DNA from 2 places in the Hominimerdicola intestinalis genome. Region 2 is predicted to be linked to the other one. Evidence: predicted binding sites of a transcription regulator. Region 2 holds the regulator's gene; the other holds the start of a gene.

Region 1 (8,288 bases), on a different contig from region 2:
AAAATCTCAGCTGCGTAACAGATCTGTCAGCAGGCATGCTTTCGGGTAAACCCGTTGTTTCTTATATTACAGATTCGGACAATGACCTTGTAACCGAAGGTGATAAACAGCTTAAAATCTGCACCTTGGACGGTAAAAATACTTTGGTGTGTGAAGGAAATGCTGACAATGTTCAGTTTACTGTTCTTCCTGGAACGGATTCTCAGTCTTTGACCTGGTATGAGGACGGCTTTATCAAATATCTGAACAGCTTAACAGGAGATCCGGATCTTGTTTGCGAGGGAGCGGATTACAGCGTAGGTTCAGACTATATCATAACAGGTGATAAAATATATTTTATATCAAGAAACAATGATTCCACAGACCTTATGCTTGTTAATTATGAGGACGGCTGGAGCGAGCCGGTAAGTATTGCAAAGTCGGTTTCGGACAGCTATTTCGAGCAGCTTTCGGCAGCGGGAGATACTGCGGTTATGCTCAAGAATAAAGTTGAGATCAGCGATAACGACTTGAATACCCAGTCGGATATTGTAAGCTATCGTTACTGCGGAGTTACCGACCTCAGGGTCAATAAGGTTTATTATGATTACGAATATGCGGTGCCCGATTATCAGATGCCGCTGTATATCAGTGTTACAAACGCCGGAACCAAAACGATAAACGGCGTACGCGTAAATATATATAAGGGCGAAGAGAGCGTTTATGCAAAGGATATATCGTACGTTATCCGTGCAGGTGCAGAAGAGGAGATTCTTGTGCTGCTGGATACTGACGAAAACTTCTATACGGGAGATTACAGGATAAGCGTTCAGCCGCTCAGCTCAGAGGATATTAAACCTGACGATAACGAAACCGTATTTTCCTGCGGACTTGCCGACCTTGAGGTCAATACAAGCGAGTTTGTAGCAGGAAACGGAGGAACCGTGACCGTTAGCGTAAAAAACAATTCGTATATTCCGGTAAGCGGATCAAAGCTTTCGGCTGAGGACGAGAACGGAAACGTATTGAAGACAATTGAAGTTCCTGAAATATCAGGCGGGGGGATTGAAGTATTTAATATTCCCGTCAGCGAGCTTCTGAACGATGATGATTCCGAAAAATTTATACGGTTCAATCTAATTACTCAGGCTGACGAGTATGATATTATAAATAATTCGGCAGTTGAAAATGTAAAAAGGTATGCGGCTTCAATAGAAACGTGCAGTACCGAGCTGTCGCAGACCCAATTTACATATGATTCAAACGCTAAAACTCCTACTGTAACAGTAAAGGACGGAGAGAAAGTTCTGACAGAAAATAAGGACTACAGCGTTGAGTATTCGGACAATATAAATGCCGGAACCGCTTCTGTAACTGTACAAGGTATCGGAAGGTATTCGGGAAGCGTTACAAAAAGCTTTAAGATACTGCGGAAGAAGGTAGGGGAGCTTTCGGTAACAGTTGCAGGAAACGGTTTTACATACAGCGGAAGTCCTGTTGCTCCGGAAATTACCGTTAAAGACGGAGATAAGACGCTGTCGATGGGTAAGGATTATTACCTTGTTTACAGTAATAATGTAAATGCGGGTACAGCAAATGTAACGGTAGTCGGAACAGGAAATTATATTGAGGCAGTTACAGAGAACTTTACTATCAGCCGCAGAAGCGTTTCAAGCGGACTGACCTTCTCGTATACACAGAATTGTGTGTACAGCGGTAATGCTTATTGCCCTGCCGTTACCGTAAAAAACGGAGATACGGTTCTTTTACGGGGCAGTGATTATTCGGTATCCTATAACAGCAATATAAACGCCGGTACAGCAAATATTATAATTAGAGGACTTGGCAACTATACGGGAACCGTAATCAAGAGCTTTGTTATATCTCCGAGAAGTATCGCTTCCCTGGACATCGGAGGTATAGAGGATAAGTATATTTACACAGGCAGCCCAATTGTTCCGTCACCGACGCTTAAATACGGCGCAGAGCAGCTTGTAAGAAATACAGATTTCGGCGTTTCTTACAAATTGAATACCGCTATAGGCAAGGCTTCCGTAATTATAACCGGCAAGGGAATTTATATGGGAACTGTAACAAAGACCTTTGAGATCGTCCCGAAAACTCCTGTATTTAAGGAGGAATACACTTCGGTTACCGATGCGGTAAGAATAAACTGGGAAAAGGTCGATAACGCAACGGGATACCGTATTTACAGATATAATGAGAAGAATAAATCGTGGGTGAATATTCAGACGATAAGCGATAACAGCGTTCTTACATATCGCGACGAGGGGCTGAAGCCGGGTACAGTTTATAAATATAAGGTCAAGGCATACAAAAGTATAAATGATGTGATTTACTGGGGATATGCGTCCTCAGAAAAGCCGACTGCAACTGCGCCGGAAAAGATCACATTTACTAAGGCTAACCGTTCAACGACATCTGTCCGTCTGTTCTGGGACGAGGTTGCCTGCACAGGCTATAAAGTTCAGCAGTACGATACTTCATCTAAAGAGTGGAAAACGGTTCAGCTCGTGCCTTACGGAACGGCAGAACTGAAAATTTCGGGACTGAAAAGCAGTACCCAGTACAAATATCGTATTCAGGGATATACAAAAGTACCGGACAGCGAAAACAAAAAGGGCGCATGGTCTGATACATTTACGGTAAGCACTACGTCATAAACTAAGCAGGATCATAGTGTTAACGCTCCGGAGCAATAGTGTTCCGGAGCGTTTTTGTAATTATAACTATGAATTTCGGTATCTGTTCCGCAGAAATTATACGGCGCTGCAATAATATTTATATCAGACCATAAGTCCGCAGATAAGATCTGCAAACTCTACGGGATTTTCAACGCTGAGTCCCTCGATAAGCAAAGCCTGAGAATAAAGAAGCTTCGTATAGTCTTTAAGCTTGTCCTTATCGGCGGAATAAAGCTCTTTCAGCTTTTCAAATACAGGGTGTGAAGCGTTAAGCTCAAGGCATTTTTCTGCCTTGACTTCTTTTCCCTCATTCTGCGGCATAGAATTAAGAACCTTTTCCATTTCAATTGTAATATTGCCTTCAGCGGATAGGCATACAGGGTGGCTCTTAAGCTTCGAGGACAATCTTACGTTCTTTACCTTGCCCTCAAGAGCCTCGGTCATGAATTTGAACATATCCTGATTTTCTTCTGAGGTCTTTTTAGCTTCTTCCTTTTCCTCTTCGGTTTCAAGGTCAAGATCGCCGTCGGAAATTGACTTGAATTTCTTATCCTTGTACTGCATCATTACCTTGATGGCAAATTCGTCAACGTCCTGTGTAAAGTAAAGCACCTCGTAGCCCTTGTCCTTTACTCTTTCAAGCTGAGGCAGCATTTCAATTCTCGAAATGCTTTCTCCGCAGGCATAATAGATCTCCTCCTGCCCTTCCTTCATTCTGGAAACGTATTCGGCAAGGGTAACGTTCTTACCGTCGAAGGAGGACGGGAACATAAGCAGATCCTCAAGAGTATCCTTGCTTGCGCCGTAGGACTGATAAATTCCGAACTTAAATTGCAGGCCGAAGGTCTCATAGAATTTAAGATACTTTTCACGGTCGTTTTTAAGCATTTTGGCAAGCTCGTTCTTTATTGATTTTTCAAGATTCTTTGCAATGATCTTAAGCTGTCTGTCATGCTGAAGAAGCTCTCTTGAAATATTCAGCGACAGATCCTCCGAATCAACAAGACCCTTTACAAAGCTGAAGTGATCCGGCAGCAGATCGGCGCATTTTTCCATTATAAGCACGCCGCTGGAATAAAGCTGAAGTCCCTTTTCATAATCCTTTGAATAATAGTCAAAGGGGGCTCTTGAGGGGATATAAAGCAGTGCGTCATATGTTGCGACGCCCTCGTTTTTGCTGTGAATATGTGCGAGAGGAGGCATATAATCCATAAACTTTTCGGTATAGAAGTTATTATAGTCCTCGTCTTTAAGCTCGGTTTTGTTTTTCTTCCAGATAGGAGTCATGCTGTTAAGAGTTTCATTTACAATATGCTTTTCCGGTTCGGCATTTTCGTCGTCGGGATAATGAGTATGCTCAACGTCCATTTTGATCGGGAAGCGGATATAGTCGGAATATTTTTTAACAAGCGACTGTATCTGATACTGGTCGAGATATTTATCGTAATTATCATCATCGGTATTGTCCTTCAATTTCAGAACTATTTCAGTACCGAAGCCTTCCTTGTCAAATTCCTCTATTGTATAGCCGTCTACACCGTTTGACTGCCATTTCCAGCCCTTATCGGAGCCATAGGCTTTAGTATAGACCGTTACTTCTTTTGCTACCATAAAGGTAGAATAGAAGCCGACTCCGAACTGGCCGATAATGTCCACGTCGTCGCCCAGATCGTTGTCCTTTTTGAATTTAAAGGAACCGCTGTTTGCGATAGTTCCCAGATTGTTTTCAAGCTCCTCATCGGTCATTCCGATACCGTTGTCTGAAACAGTAAGCGTACGGTTTTCCTTATCGGCTTCAAGACGGATCGCAAAATCGTCTTTTTTCATGCCGATCGAGGTATCGGTAAGCGACTTAAAATAAAGCTTGTCTATAGCGTCGCTGGCGTTTGAAATAAGCTCTCTCAGAAAAATCTCTTTATGAGTATAAATAGAGTTTATCATCATATCGAGAAGCCGCTTTGATTCCGCTTTGAACTGTTTTGTTTCCATTATTGATCAAACCTTTCTTTCAGAAGTTTTAGCACTCTCTCTACCAGAGTGCTAACTATAATCTTATTATACAACGCTTTTGATAAAATGCAATAGTTATAATAAAATAGATACTCTTTATTTACTTTTACTTAATAATTGCCGGCGCACAATAATTTGCATTTCATATACTTAATGTGTTATAATATAAGTTAACGGCGATAAAATAGGTTTACGGTAAAAACGATCCAAGTCCTGATAATTACCGCTGTATTTCCAATTAATGCTATACGGCGGCAGGATCTGCCGTACAGCGCATAAGCAGAAAGGAAAGCTGTAAAAAATGAAAATATCAAAGCTTTTTGAATCCCACAGACCTCAGTTTTCTTTGGAGGTTTTTCCGCCTAAGAAAAACGGAGGAATAGAAACAATATATGAAACGCTGGACGGACTAAGGGAACTGAAGCCTGCGTTTATAAGCGTTACATACGGAGCAGGAGGAAATATCGCTGACAATTCAACCTGCGAAATATGCTCTATAATAAAAAATAAATACAATATTATGCCGATAGCTCATCTTACATGCGTTAACAATACTAAAGAGGATATTGATTATATCCTTGATAAGCTGAGATCTGCGGGAGTTGAAAATATTCTGGCGCTGAGGGGAGATATAAATCCCGACAGTCCTCCTAAGAATGATTTCAGCCATGCCGACGAGCTGGTTTCATATATTAAGCAGAGAGGGGATTTCAGCGTATCCGCCGCCTGTTATCCGGAGGCGCACCCGGATTCAGAGAATATGATCTCGGATATTCTTCATTTAAAGCACAAGGTAGACTGCGGAGCTGAGCATCTTATTTCACAGCTTTTCTTCAATAACGAGGATTTTTATGAGTTCCGTGAAAAATGCAGGATAGCAGGTATAAATGTTCCGATCGAAGCGGGAATAATGCCTGTTACCTCCAAGAGCGGAATAATGCGTATGGTTTCAATGTGCGGTGCGTCTATTCCGAAAAAGCTTGCGAAAATGCTCAACCGCTTTGAAAATAATCCCAAGGCGCTTGAGGATGCCGGTATCGCTTACGCTATAGACCAGATAGTCGATCTGATCTCAAGCGACGCTGACGGAATACATCTTTATACAATGAATAAGCCGTATATCGCCCAGAAGATATTTGCGGCAGTAGAATCTATGAGATAACGTTCGGGAGGGCTTTGATGTTTTACAGCAATTTCGGCGGGACCAATTTTCAGAGCGATTATTACAATCAGCTTATGGACGCCCGCAGACGCGAAAAAAAGGCTATGTTTATAAACTGCTCCAAGCTGGGCATACTTTTGATCGTTTACAATCTGCTCAATTCCTTATTTCTCAATGTTTATTATCTTATCGTTTACGCTTATAAGAACGGAAGCCTGACGCTAAGCGTACGGACGGCGAAGATATATTTATCCCAGCAGCAGGAGCTTGTAAACTCGTCGGTATTTTCAATGGCGGGAAATTTATTTATTATATTTGTCAGTCTTGTTATTATTCTGATTATAGCGCGGTTTGCAATGAAAATAAATTTTTCGGAAATGATGCGTCCCAGAAAAGGAAACGCCGTTCAGGCAGTAAAATGGTTTCCGCTTTGCCTTACGCTTAATGTTCTTGTCAGTATTGTAATTTCCTATTTTACCTTTTACATGGATCAAATGGGCGTTACCGTTCCCGAAAGTGATCTTTCCATAAGACAGCCCAGTACGGCGGCGGTCGTACTTCAGATTGCGTATGTTATAATTTTAGGGCCGATTGCTGAGGAAATATTATACAGGGGGATAATTCTTACCCTTTTAAAGCCTTTCGGTAAATTTATGGCGGTTTTTTTCTCGGCGCTTATATTTGGACTTATGCACGGTAATATTCCTCAGGCGGCATCAGCGTTCGCCAGTGCGCTTATTTTCGGAGCGGTAGCTATTCAGTGCAACTCGATAATTCCTACCGTAATTATCCATATAGTCAACAATATGTTCGCAAGCTATATGGATTTTGCCGACGTTTACGGCTGGGCATATGCTCAGGAATTTTATATGGCGTTTGAGATACTTGTAATATTTATGGGCGTTTATGTGCTTTTCACAAACGGCTGGCGGCTCAGGTTCAATAACGACCGAACCTACGCAATGACCTCTACTCAGCGGTACGGAGCGGTATTTTCAAACGTTTTCATTCTTGTTTATTTCGCTATGATAATTTTTGAGTTTGTAAACAGCTTTATAATGGCTAATTCCTGATCGTAGATGATCGCTTTCTGTATTTTTTGAATATACGGCAAAAAGCAACTGAATCGATACTTGTAAAGCCGTTAAATAAAGTTGATTTGCATGTTTTAGACATTAGGTATTATTGACAAACGGCGGCGGACGGTGTAAAATAATCAATATGGAACGTTAATATCTGAGAAAGGTTGATTTTCTTGAAAATTTCCACAAAGGGAAGGTATGCGCTGCGGCTTATGCTGGATCTTGCAATGCACGACGACGGAAGCTATATTCCTATAAAGGATATTGCGAAACGTCAGTCGATCTCTGACAAATATCTTGAGCAGATCATATCAATACTCGGACGTGCAGGTTATGTAAAAAGCGTACGGGGAGCAGGCGGCGGATATAAGCTTGCTCATCCGCTGAAAAGTTATACGGTAGGAATGGTTCTCAGGCTTACGGAGGGCAGCCTTGCGCCGGTAGCTTGTCTTGACGACAATGTAAATACCTGCGAGAGAAGAAATGAATGTGCAACGCTTATGGTGTGGGAGAAGCTTTACGAGGCTATCAACGGAGTTGTCGATTCCATTACCCTTGAAGATCTGGCGGAATATCAGAGATCTCTGGCTTCGGATTATGTTATATAAAGCTTATAATAAAGACCTTCAGCAAAACGGGTAAGCGCAGACAGGGCGGTCTGCTGCTGCCCGTTATTTTAATATAACAAAGCTGATATCCCCCCGACTCTAAAGCGTCAGGCTGCATTTTTGTCTTTAAGCAGTTGATATGATCTTCGGCTGTTTGCTGAATTACAGGGCAATTCTTATTATTGAAGCAGTGCGGTTTTGCTTCCTTATGTCTTTATTATACAGCTTTATCGGCATTTTGTCAAGAACTAATGTTCATAAATTAGCACGAATGTTTTTGGAGATCTATAGAGATCCTGCACAAATTTATAAAATTTTACTGCAAATCGTAATACTCGGAAATCTAAAATATACAAATAAAATAAATGGGTATTTCAGCGAAAATGATATGAGATCTCTGCCTTTTCCCCGACGTATGGCGTAAAAAGGACAGCTCAGATTTATTTGTTGGGGATATTGATTTTCTTGAAATTAATAAAATCTTTCTTGACATAAAAGGACTGCGGTTATATAATTAAAGCAATACCGTTAAATATAAGTCTGATATACATATGATCGCGGAGCTTTCCGCAGGCAGGAGCAGGAATAAAAATGACAAGAAAATACGCTATTTTAGGTGAAACACTCAGGCACACAATGTCGCCGCCGATCCATGCAAGGCTTTTTGAGCTTAGGGGGAGAAGCTTTGAATACGAGGTAGTCGAGGTCAATGCTCAGGAGCTTGCTGATAAAGCGGAATATC
Region 2 (8,288 bases):
ATCAAAAAGCGCCGCCGTATAGAAAAGGAGAATAAAATGGGAAAAATATTGAAATCAGCGCCAGGCCATATAAAGGCTTATGTTTGCAACAATGTGCTGTTTCTGACCTTTGTTTTGTCATCGCTTATCAATTCGTTTTTATTGAGAGCGTTTACCGTAAAGTTCAGCTATAATCAGGTAAAGCCGCTTCTTGCGGATATTGCTGCAGTGCTTTTTATCGGTTTGTTTGCATATTGCTTCAAACCAAAACGCAGGTTTGTATATTATATGATCTGGACGTGCGTTTTTGCTTTGCTTTCTGCGGGAAATTCGATTTATTATACAAACTATAAATCTTTTATTTCCGTTTCGCTTATTTCCACAGCTTCTCAGCTGGGAGGGGTAATAGACGCAGTTACCGAAAATATAATGGAGCCTAAGGATCTTATATTCCTCTGGTCAATATTATTTCTGATCGCTGAGTATGTTTTTATCCGCAGGAAGAATCCTGATTATTTTATAAGGCTTCAGGAAAAAAAGCTGGGCAAAAAGTACGCTTTGGGAACCTTGGCGGTTTCTGTAAGCGTAGCAGGGATCTTTGCAACTACGCTTACCGGTACGGATGTATCCCGTCTTGCAAAGCAATGGAACAGGGAATATGTTCTCGGAACCTTCGGACTGTATACATATCAGATCAGCGATACTGTTTCCTGTATACACGCAAAAGTCAATATGATGCTTGGTTTCGATGAAAGCGAGCAGGCGTTTAAGGAATTTTACAACGATAAGGATGAAGTCGATAAGGTAAGCAACGATAATGAATATTCAAATATCTTCAAGGGTAAAAATGTTCTGACTATACATGCCGAAAGTATTCAGCAGTTTGCTCTTGATACCTACATGAACGGAGAGGAGCTTACTCCTAATCTGAACAAGCTTGCCAGGGAGGGTCTGTATTTCTCTAATTTTTATGCTCAGGAAAGCGTCGGAACTAGTTCGGACAGTGAGTTTACTTTTTCAACCTCGCTTATGCCTGCGTCAAGCGGAACTGTAGCTATAAACTATTGGGACAGGGATTATACCTCTATTCAGAGTATGCTTAGAGATATGGGCTATTATACGTTTAGTATGCACGGTAATAACGGGTCTTATTGGAACAGAATGAACCTGCATAATTCTCTTGGCTATCAGAAGTTTTTTAATTATACTACCGATTTTAATATTGATGAAACTATAGGTCTTGGTCTTTCCGATAAATCGTTTTTCAATCAGGCAGTTCCTAAGATCAAAGATATTGCGGATCAGAACAAGAACTTTTACGGAACTCTTATAATGCTTACCAATCATACTCCTTTTACGGATATAGAGAGGGTAAGCGATTTCGATGTGGATTTCAAGTATAAAAAATACAATGAGGAAACCGGTCTTTATGAGGAGATATCCGCTCCTTTCCTCGAAGGAACTAAGCTTGGCAGCTATTTCAAGTCGGTTCATTACGCCGATGAAGCTATCGGTCAGCTGATGGAGGAGCTTGATGAGCAGGGTTTGCTTGATAATACTGTTATTGTGATCTACGGCGACCACGACGCTAAGGTTAAGGAAGAGGAATATGAGTATTACTATAACTATAATCCTTTTACCCAGGAAGTTCTGAGCGACGATGATGACGGATATATTCCGGTAGATGATTTCTATTACAATATAAACAGAAAAGTTCCGTTTATAATCTGGTCTAAGGACGGAGGCTATGAGCCTAAAGAGATCACTCAGGTAATGGGTATGTACGACGTTCAGCCTACTTTGGGAAATATGCTGGGCTTTGAGAATAAGTATGCGCTCGGACATGATATATTCTCTATTGGAGATGATGAAGAAAATATCGTTATTTTCCCAAATGGAAATTTCCTTACCGATACTATTTATTATAACAGTCAGAAGGAAAAGTATTTTGATATAACCGGTTATGAAAATGTTGCAAAATATGCTTCCTGCAATCAGGTCTATAAGGATACTCCGAACCCTATCTATTCTGAGGAAGTGCACGGTATATATAAAACCGCCAAGGACGAGGTTTACGGACGTGAAGCAGCGGATCTGAGAATTAATGACGGAGTGGTCGATGAAAATTATATAAGCGAGCTTTCCAGTTACTCAGAGGAAAGAATAAATATTTCAAACGCTATAATCTATTATGATATGATAAATAAAACCGACCAGGGCTTCGGCGACGGAATGAACTCGACTGATGTGGGCAAGGATAAATTCTCGATCTTCTCTCCGCCTTCAGCAGACGAGCGCGACAGATTGTTTGCAGCCTGATCACCTATATAAGATAATTATCAGTAACGTCCGTATACTTTGATCGGTATACGGACGTTTGTTTTTAGTCAGTTTAATTTTTCAGCCTATTAGTTTCCTCCCGGTCCGTCGCGTCTGTCCCTTTTGTCAGGTTTTGATTTCTGGTGAGTTGTTACCCATTGGTTGTTGCCGGCAGATTTCTTGTTTTTATCAGACATATTTTTTGCCCATGCGCGGAATATTATATACTGCTGAAGGTTCGTGCATGGACTTGCCTCCTTTCCGAATTTAGTTTTTGCCGGATAATAAGGAAGTATTCTTAAAAGGCGTTTTAATATTTATATAAAAACAAACCGGACTAAATGAGGCAAATTGCCGCAACAAGTCCGGTTTTAGAATTTTCAGTTATAAAACTAAAATTTATATCAGTCTTCTGACAGTATTAACTCTGTAATATTTGAGATAGGATATAGGCTGTATCTTTATTCCGTCCCTTGAATTCATAGCGTGGACCATTTTATCTCCGCCTATATACATTGCCACATGACTGTAATTGTTAAGAACAAGAATATCACCCGGTTTCATGTTCTTTACGCTGACGGATTTTCCCTTTGAAGCCTGAGTTCTTACGCTGTGGGATATCTTTACTCCGATTTTTGAGTATGCCTGCATAGTCAGTCCGGAGCAGTCGGTAGCCTTAAACGAAGAACCTCCCCAGACATATCTTCCTCCGTTCATGCTTGCGGCATAATCGCTTACTATTCTGCGTTTGGCTTCGCTTTCGGATATTCGGTATACGTTTTTCCCTCCGTCAAGCTTTGCATATTTGCCTTTATATTTTCCCTCTGTTATTTTTATGTATGTTCCGCTGTATGTTTTCTGAGGCAGATATGAAATCAGCGTTCCCTTGGCGTTGGAAAGCCGGCTTACTGCTGATTGACGTGAGTCTGTTTTCGATGACTTGACCATTTTCTTGTTTTTTGCGGTGTACAGCTGAGTTCCTTTGTTTATGCAAAAATAAGTTTTCGACTTTGTTTTTGCTTTTATTGTAGATGAATAAGCTGATTCCTTTCCGTTATTTACCGCCTTGACCTTTATGCTGTAGTTAGTTGAGGGTTTAAAGTATTTTCCGTTATGATAAAGATTTATCGTATTCTTGTTCGACTTGACTTTTGACAGATTTACTTTGACAGACAGATGACCGCTTACATATACATTAAATACTGTTCCCGATTTGTATGAAGAAGCATTGTCGATAAGAATTTCAATTTTGTCTCCATAAGTAGTTTTAACAGAAATTTTCGGTTTAGATAAAGAAGCATCCGCAGCGGAGGCGGATATAACAGTTATTTCTGAAATTCCGGTGCTTTGTACAGGAAAAACAGCTCCCGTTATCACCATTGCCGTTATTAGTGCAGTAACTGCGATTTTTTTGAATATAATAATTATCACCCTTTCAAGTTCTGCGCTGTTTGTGTTTAAATTACAGCGTAATAAATCAGCCGTTATCATCTGCATATATAATTATATCAGATTTTCGGCCTATTTACTACTTTTCTGAAATAATTTCGTACCCTTGCTGTAACCTATGTAACCATTTTGTAATTAATTTAGTTGCATTGCACAAACAAAATTACATAAAAAGTAAATAATGCTGTTTATTTCATGCGTCTGCTGCTTTATTTTAAGCTTGTTTAGGTATATTGTGTATGATTGCACAAAAACCTGCTGATAATAAAAATAAAATTTAGTAAAAAAATATTTTAAAACCCCTTGACAAAGTATTAAAAAGGGTATAAACTATAATTAGCACTCAGAGATAATGAGTGCTAACACTCTGAAATATTAAGTGCTAAATAATCGGGCAGGTGAGAAAGGGTGGACGGCCGAAAATTAAAAATTCTGACGGCGGTTGTAGAGGAGTATCTAGTAACCGGAGAACCTGTCGGATCCAGGGCGATAATGTCATATGTAAATGCGTCGTCGGCAACGATACGAAACGAGATGGCGGAGCTTGAGAAGCAGGGCTATCTGGAGCAGCCTCATACGTCAGCCGGCAGGATCCCGACTTACCTCGGATACCGTGTTTACGTTGACAATCTGATGGAAAACAATCAGCTGAGCGAAGACGAAAAGCGCCGTCTGGACGCAATGCTTCCCGAAGGTGCGGTTACCGAAGAGGATCTGGTGCAGTCGGCTTCAATGGCTTTGGCGGAGCTTACAAAATGCGCTGCGGTAGTCGCCAATGCAACTCCTAAATTCTCTGTAATTTCAAAGGTAGAGGTCATACCGACGGGAAAGAGAATGTATGTTATCCTTATGATAACCTCAAACGGTACAATAAAGAATAAGGTGTGCAGGCTGGAGTTCGATCTTTCACATGAGCAGCTTGAATTTTTTGATAATTATCTTCAGCAAAATCTTCAGGGAGTTCCGCTTGGAGAAATCTCGGAAGAAATGTTTGAAAGTATAAAAACTGCAATGGGCACATATATGATGACTTTAGCTCCGCTGGTTTCAGAATTGGTAAAGCTTTCAAAGGAACTTGTAGCTCAGGATATTTCTGTTGCCGGTGCGGCTAATCTGCTTACCTGCAAGGATTTCAACCAGAACGAGATCATAAGTTTCCTTGATAATAAACGGGAGATCATGTCATTTATAAACGAAAGCTTCAGCGGCTTGCAGGTTATGTTTTCTCCCGAAAAGGACGAATTTGTAATACACAATTCATCTATTATTGCGGCTCCTTTCCGAAAGGACGGCAGACAGGCGGGCGCTTTGGGACTTATAGGTCCTATGAGAATAGATTACGCAAAGTTTATTCCCTATCTGGAATATTTTTCACAGCGCATAACCGATCTTATATCCGAAAAAGGTGATGAGTCCGATGAGGAAGAAAAAATCTAAGAAAGGCGGGCGTAATAAATTGGCTGACGAGAAAGAAATCTTAGACGAGCAGGAAAACAAAGAACAGGAAACACAGAAGAAGGAGGCTGCGGCTGAAAAAAATATTGAAAGCGAAGCCGGAGAACCGGAGAAAACCGAGGAGGAAAAGCTTAAAGAGCAGCTTGACGCCGCTAACGATAAGTATTTAAGACTTATGGCGGAGTATGATAATTTCAGAAAGCGTTCAGCAAAGGAGCGGCTTGAGATCACCGATACCGCAAAGGGAAATGCAGTAAGCGAAATACTTCCGGTATTTGATAATTTTGAACGGGCGCTTGAAGCTGAAACGACTGATGAAACCTATAAGCAGGGCGTTGAAATGATTTTCAAGCAATTCGGTGACTGCCTGAAAAAGCTGGGAGTTGAGATCATAGATCCGACAGGAGAGGTTTTCGATCCCAATATTGCAAATGCGGTCAATCAGATAGAAGACCCTGAGCTTGGAGAGAATATTGTTGCACAAACTTTCCAAAAGGGATATAAAATCGGAGATAAAGTAATAAGATACGCCATGGTAGTAGTGGCAAACCCGTAGTTTATGGGCAAGCCTTTAAATAAAAAGTATAATAACTATTGAAAGGAAGATCATTATGAGCAAAATTATAGGTATAGATTTAGGTACGACTAACTCCTGCGTAGCAGTTATGGAAGGCGGCGAAGCGGTAGTAATTCCTAACAGCGAAGGAGCAAGAACTACTCCGTCGGTAGTAGGAGTTTCAAAAAACGGCGACAGACTTATAGGTCAGGTCGCAAAAAGACAGGCTGTAACTAATTTTGATAATACGGTTATTTCTATCAAAAGACATATGGGCTCAGATTATAAGGCGAAGATGGGCGGAAAGGATTATACCCCTCAGGAGATCTCTGCAATGATCCTTCAGAAGCTGAAAGCTGACGCAGAGGCTTATCTCGGTGAAAAGGTAACTGAGGCTGTTATCACTGTTCCGGCTTACTTTACCGACGCACAAAGACAGGCAACAAAGGACGCAGGTCAGATCGCCGGTCTTAATGTAAGAAGAATTATCAACGAGCCTACAGCTGCGGCACTTTCATACGGTATAGATAAGGAAGACGACCAGAAGGTTATGGTATATGACCTGGGCGGAGGTACGTTTGACGTTTCCATTATTGAAATGGGTGACGGAGTAACCGAGGTTCTTGCAACTGCCGGAAACAATCGTCTGGGCGGCGACGATTTTGACCAGAGAATTATTGACTGGATGGTAAGCGAATTCAAAAAGTCCGAGGGCGTAGATCTCTCTGCTGATAAAATGGCTATGCAGAGATTGAAGGAAGCAGCTGAAAAGGCAAAGATCGAGCTTTCGTCTACTCCTTCTTCTACAATAAGCCTTCCGTTTATTACTGCTGACGCTACAGGACCTAAGCATCTTGAAATGACGCTTACACAGGCTAAGTTCAATGAAATGACAGCCGATCTTGTTGAAGCTACAATGGGACCGGTTCGTCAGGCGCTATCAGACAGCGGACTTTCAGCTTCGGAGCTTCAGAAGGTTCTTATGGTCGGAGGTTCTTCAAGGATCCCCGCTGTTCAGGAGGCTGTTAAGAAATATATGGGCAAGGAACCGTTCAAAGGAATCAATCCTGACGAGTGCGTAGCTCTCGGAGCTGCATATCAGGGCGGAGTTCTTGGAGGCGACGTTAAGGACGGTCTGCTGCTTCTTGACGTAACGCCGCTGTCCTTGGGACTTGAAACAATGGGCGGTATCTGTACAAAGATCATTGAGAGAAATACGACTATCCCTACTAAAAAGTCGCAGATCTTCTCAACTGCTGCGGATAATCAGTCGGCTGTTGATATAAATGTTCTTCAGGGCGAACGTGAATTTGCAAAGGACAACAAGCAGCTGGGTATGTTCCGCCTTGACGGAATCGCGCCTGCACCTAGAGGAATCCCTCAGATCGAAGTAACGTTCGATATTGACGCAAACGGTATCGTACACGTTTCGGCTAAGGATCTCGGAACAGGCAAGGAGCAGAATATAACAATTACCTCTTCAACCAATATGTCTAAGGACGATATTGACAAGGCGGTAAAGGAAGCTGAAGCTTTTGCTGCTGAGGACGCAAAGAAAAAGGACGAGGTAGACGCAAGGAACCAGGCAGATCAGCTTGCGTTCCAGGCTGAAAAGTCGCTCGGAGAATTCGGAGATAAGGTTTCTGCTGATGAAAAGGCTCAGTGTCAGGCTAAGATAGACGCTCTCAAGGAGGCTCTCAAGGGAACGAATATTGATGAAATAAAGGCTAAGCATAAGGAACTTGAGGAAACCTTCCAGAAGATAGCCACTAACGTATACCAGCAGGCTGCTCAGGCTCAGCAGGCGGCAGGAGGACAGGGCTTTGACCCTAATAATATGGGCGGAGGAGCCGCTCAGAACGGCGGAGCAAATAACGGCGACGATGTAATTGACGCAGAATTTACTGACGCTGAATAATTTGAAAATATACGCAGACCGCAGAGCGGAAGCCGATCCGTAAAGATTGGCTTTACTCTGCGGTTAGGCTGTATATAACGGCGGTCAGGATTATCAGTATAAAAATTCCTAAATCAAGGGAGTATGTTATATGGCAGAAAAACGAGATTATTACGAGGTACTCGGCGTTTCAAAGGGAGCGTCTGACGATGAAATAAAAAAAGCGTTCCGTAAGCTCGCTAAGCAGTATCACCCCGATCTGCACCCGGACGACAAGGAATGTGAGGCGAAGTTCAAGGAAGTAAACGAAGCATATGAGGTACTTTCTGACCCTGATAAAAAGGCCAAGTATGATCAGTTCGGTCACGCCGGTGTAGATCCCAGCTTCGGCGCAGGTCAGGGAGGCGGCTTCAGCGGTTTCGGCGGCTTCGGAGATATGGACGATATTCTTAATTCATTTTTCGGCGGCTTCGGAGGAGGACGTTCGTCGAACCCTAACGCTCCCAGAAGAGGCGGGGATATTGAAGCAAGCATTGCAATTGATTTTATGGAGGCTTGCACAGGCAAGAAGGCAACAGTAAGGATAAACAGATCAGAAAGCTGTCCCGAATGCCACGGAACTGGTGCAGCCGC

The links. Region 2 encodes HrcA, which represses chaperone genes, less so after heat shock. Its sites were predicted from a motif close to TGTTAGCACTCNNNNNNNNNGAGTGCTAACA; they were not measured.
Region 1: a site for HrcA is predicted at 4,700-4,730, ahead of htpG (molecular chaperone HtpG). Genes of this name have one in related genera too.

What each region holds. Positions count from the first base shown of each region.
Region 1 covers NZ_BAAHNZ010000008.1:22,261-30,548, reverse strand. Annotated here, with positions in the region: gene ACYQ0H_RS08205 (leucine-rich repeat protein) at 1-2,663, shown strand, start outside; gene htpG (molecular chaperone HtpG) at 2,787-4,673, opposite strand; gene metF (methylenetetrahydrofolate reductase [NAD(P)H]) at 4,996-5,856, shown strand; gene ACYQ0H_RS08190 (CPBP family intramembrane glutamic endopeptidase) at 5,874-6,929, shown strand; gene ACYQ0H_RS08185 (RrF2 family transcriptional regulator) at 7,112-7,546, shown strand; gene ACYQ0H_RS08180 (shikimate dehydrogenase family protein) at 8,138-8,288, shown strand, end outside.
Region 2 covers NZ_BAAHNZ010000002.1:93,563-101,850, reverse strand. Annotated here, with positions in the region: gene ACYQ0H_RS02820 (LTA synthase family protein) at 37-2,298, shown strand; gene ACYQ0H_RS02815 (NlpC/P60 family protein) at 2,698-3,729, opposite strand; gene hrcA (heat-inducible transcriptional repressor HrcA) at 4,156-5,184, shown strand; gene grpE (nucleotide exchange factor GrpE) at 5,165-5,758, shown strand; gene dnaK (molecular chaperone DnaK) at 5,814-7,676, shown strand; gene dnaJ (molecular chaperone DnaJ) at 7,807-8,288, shown strand, end outside.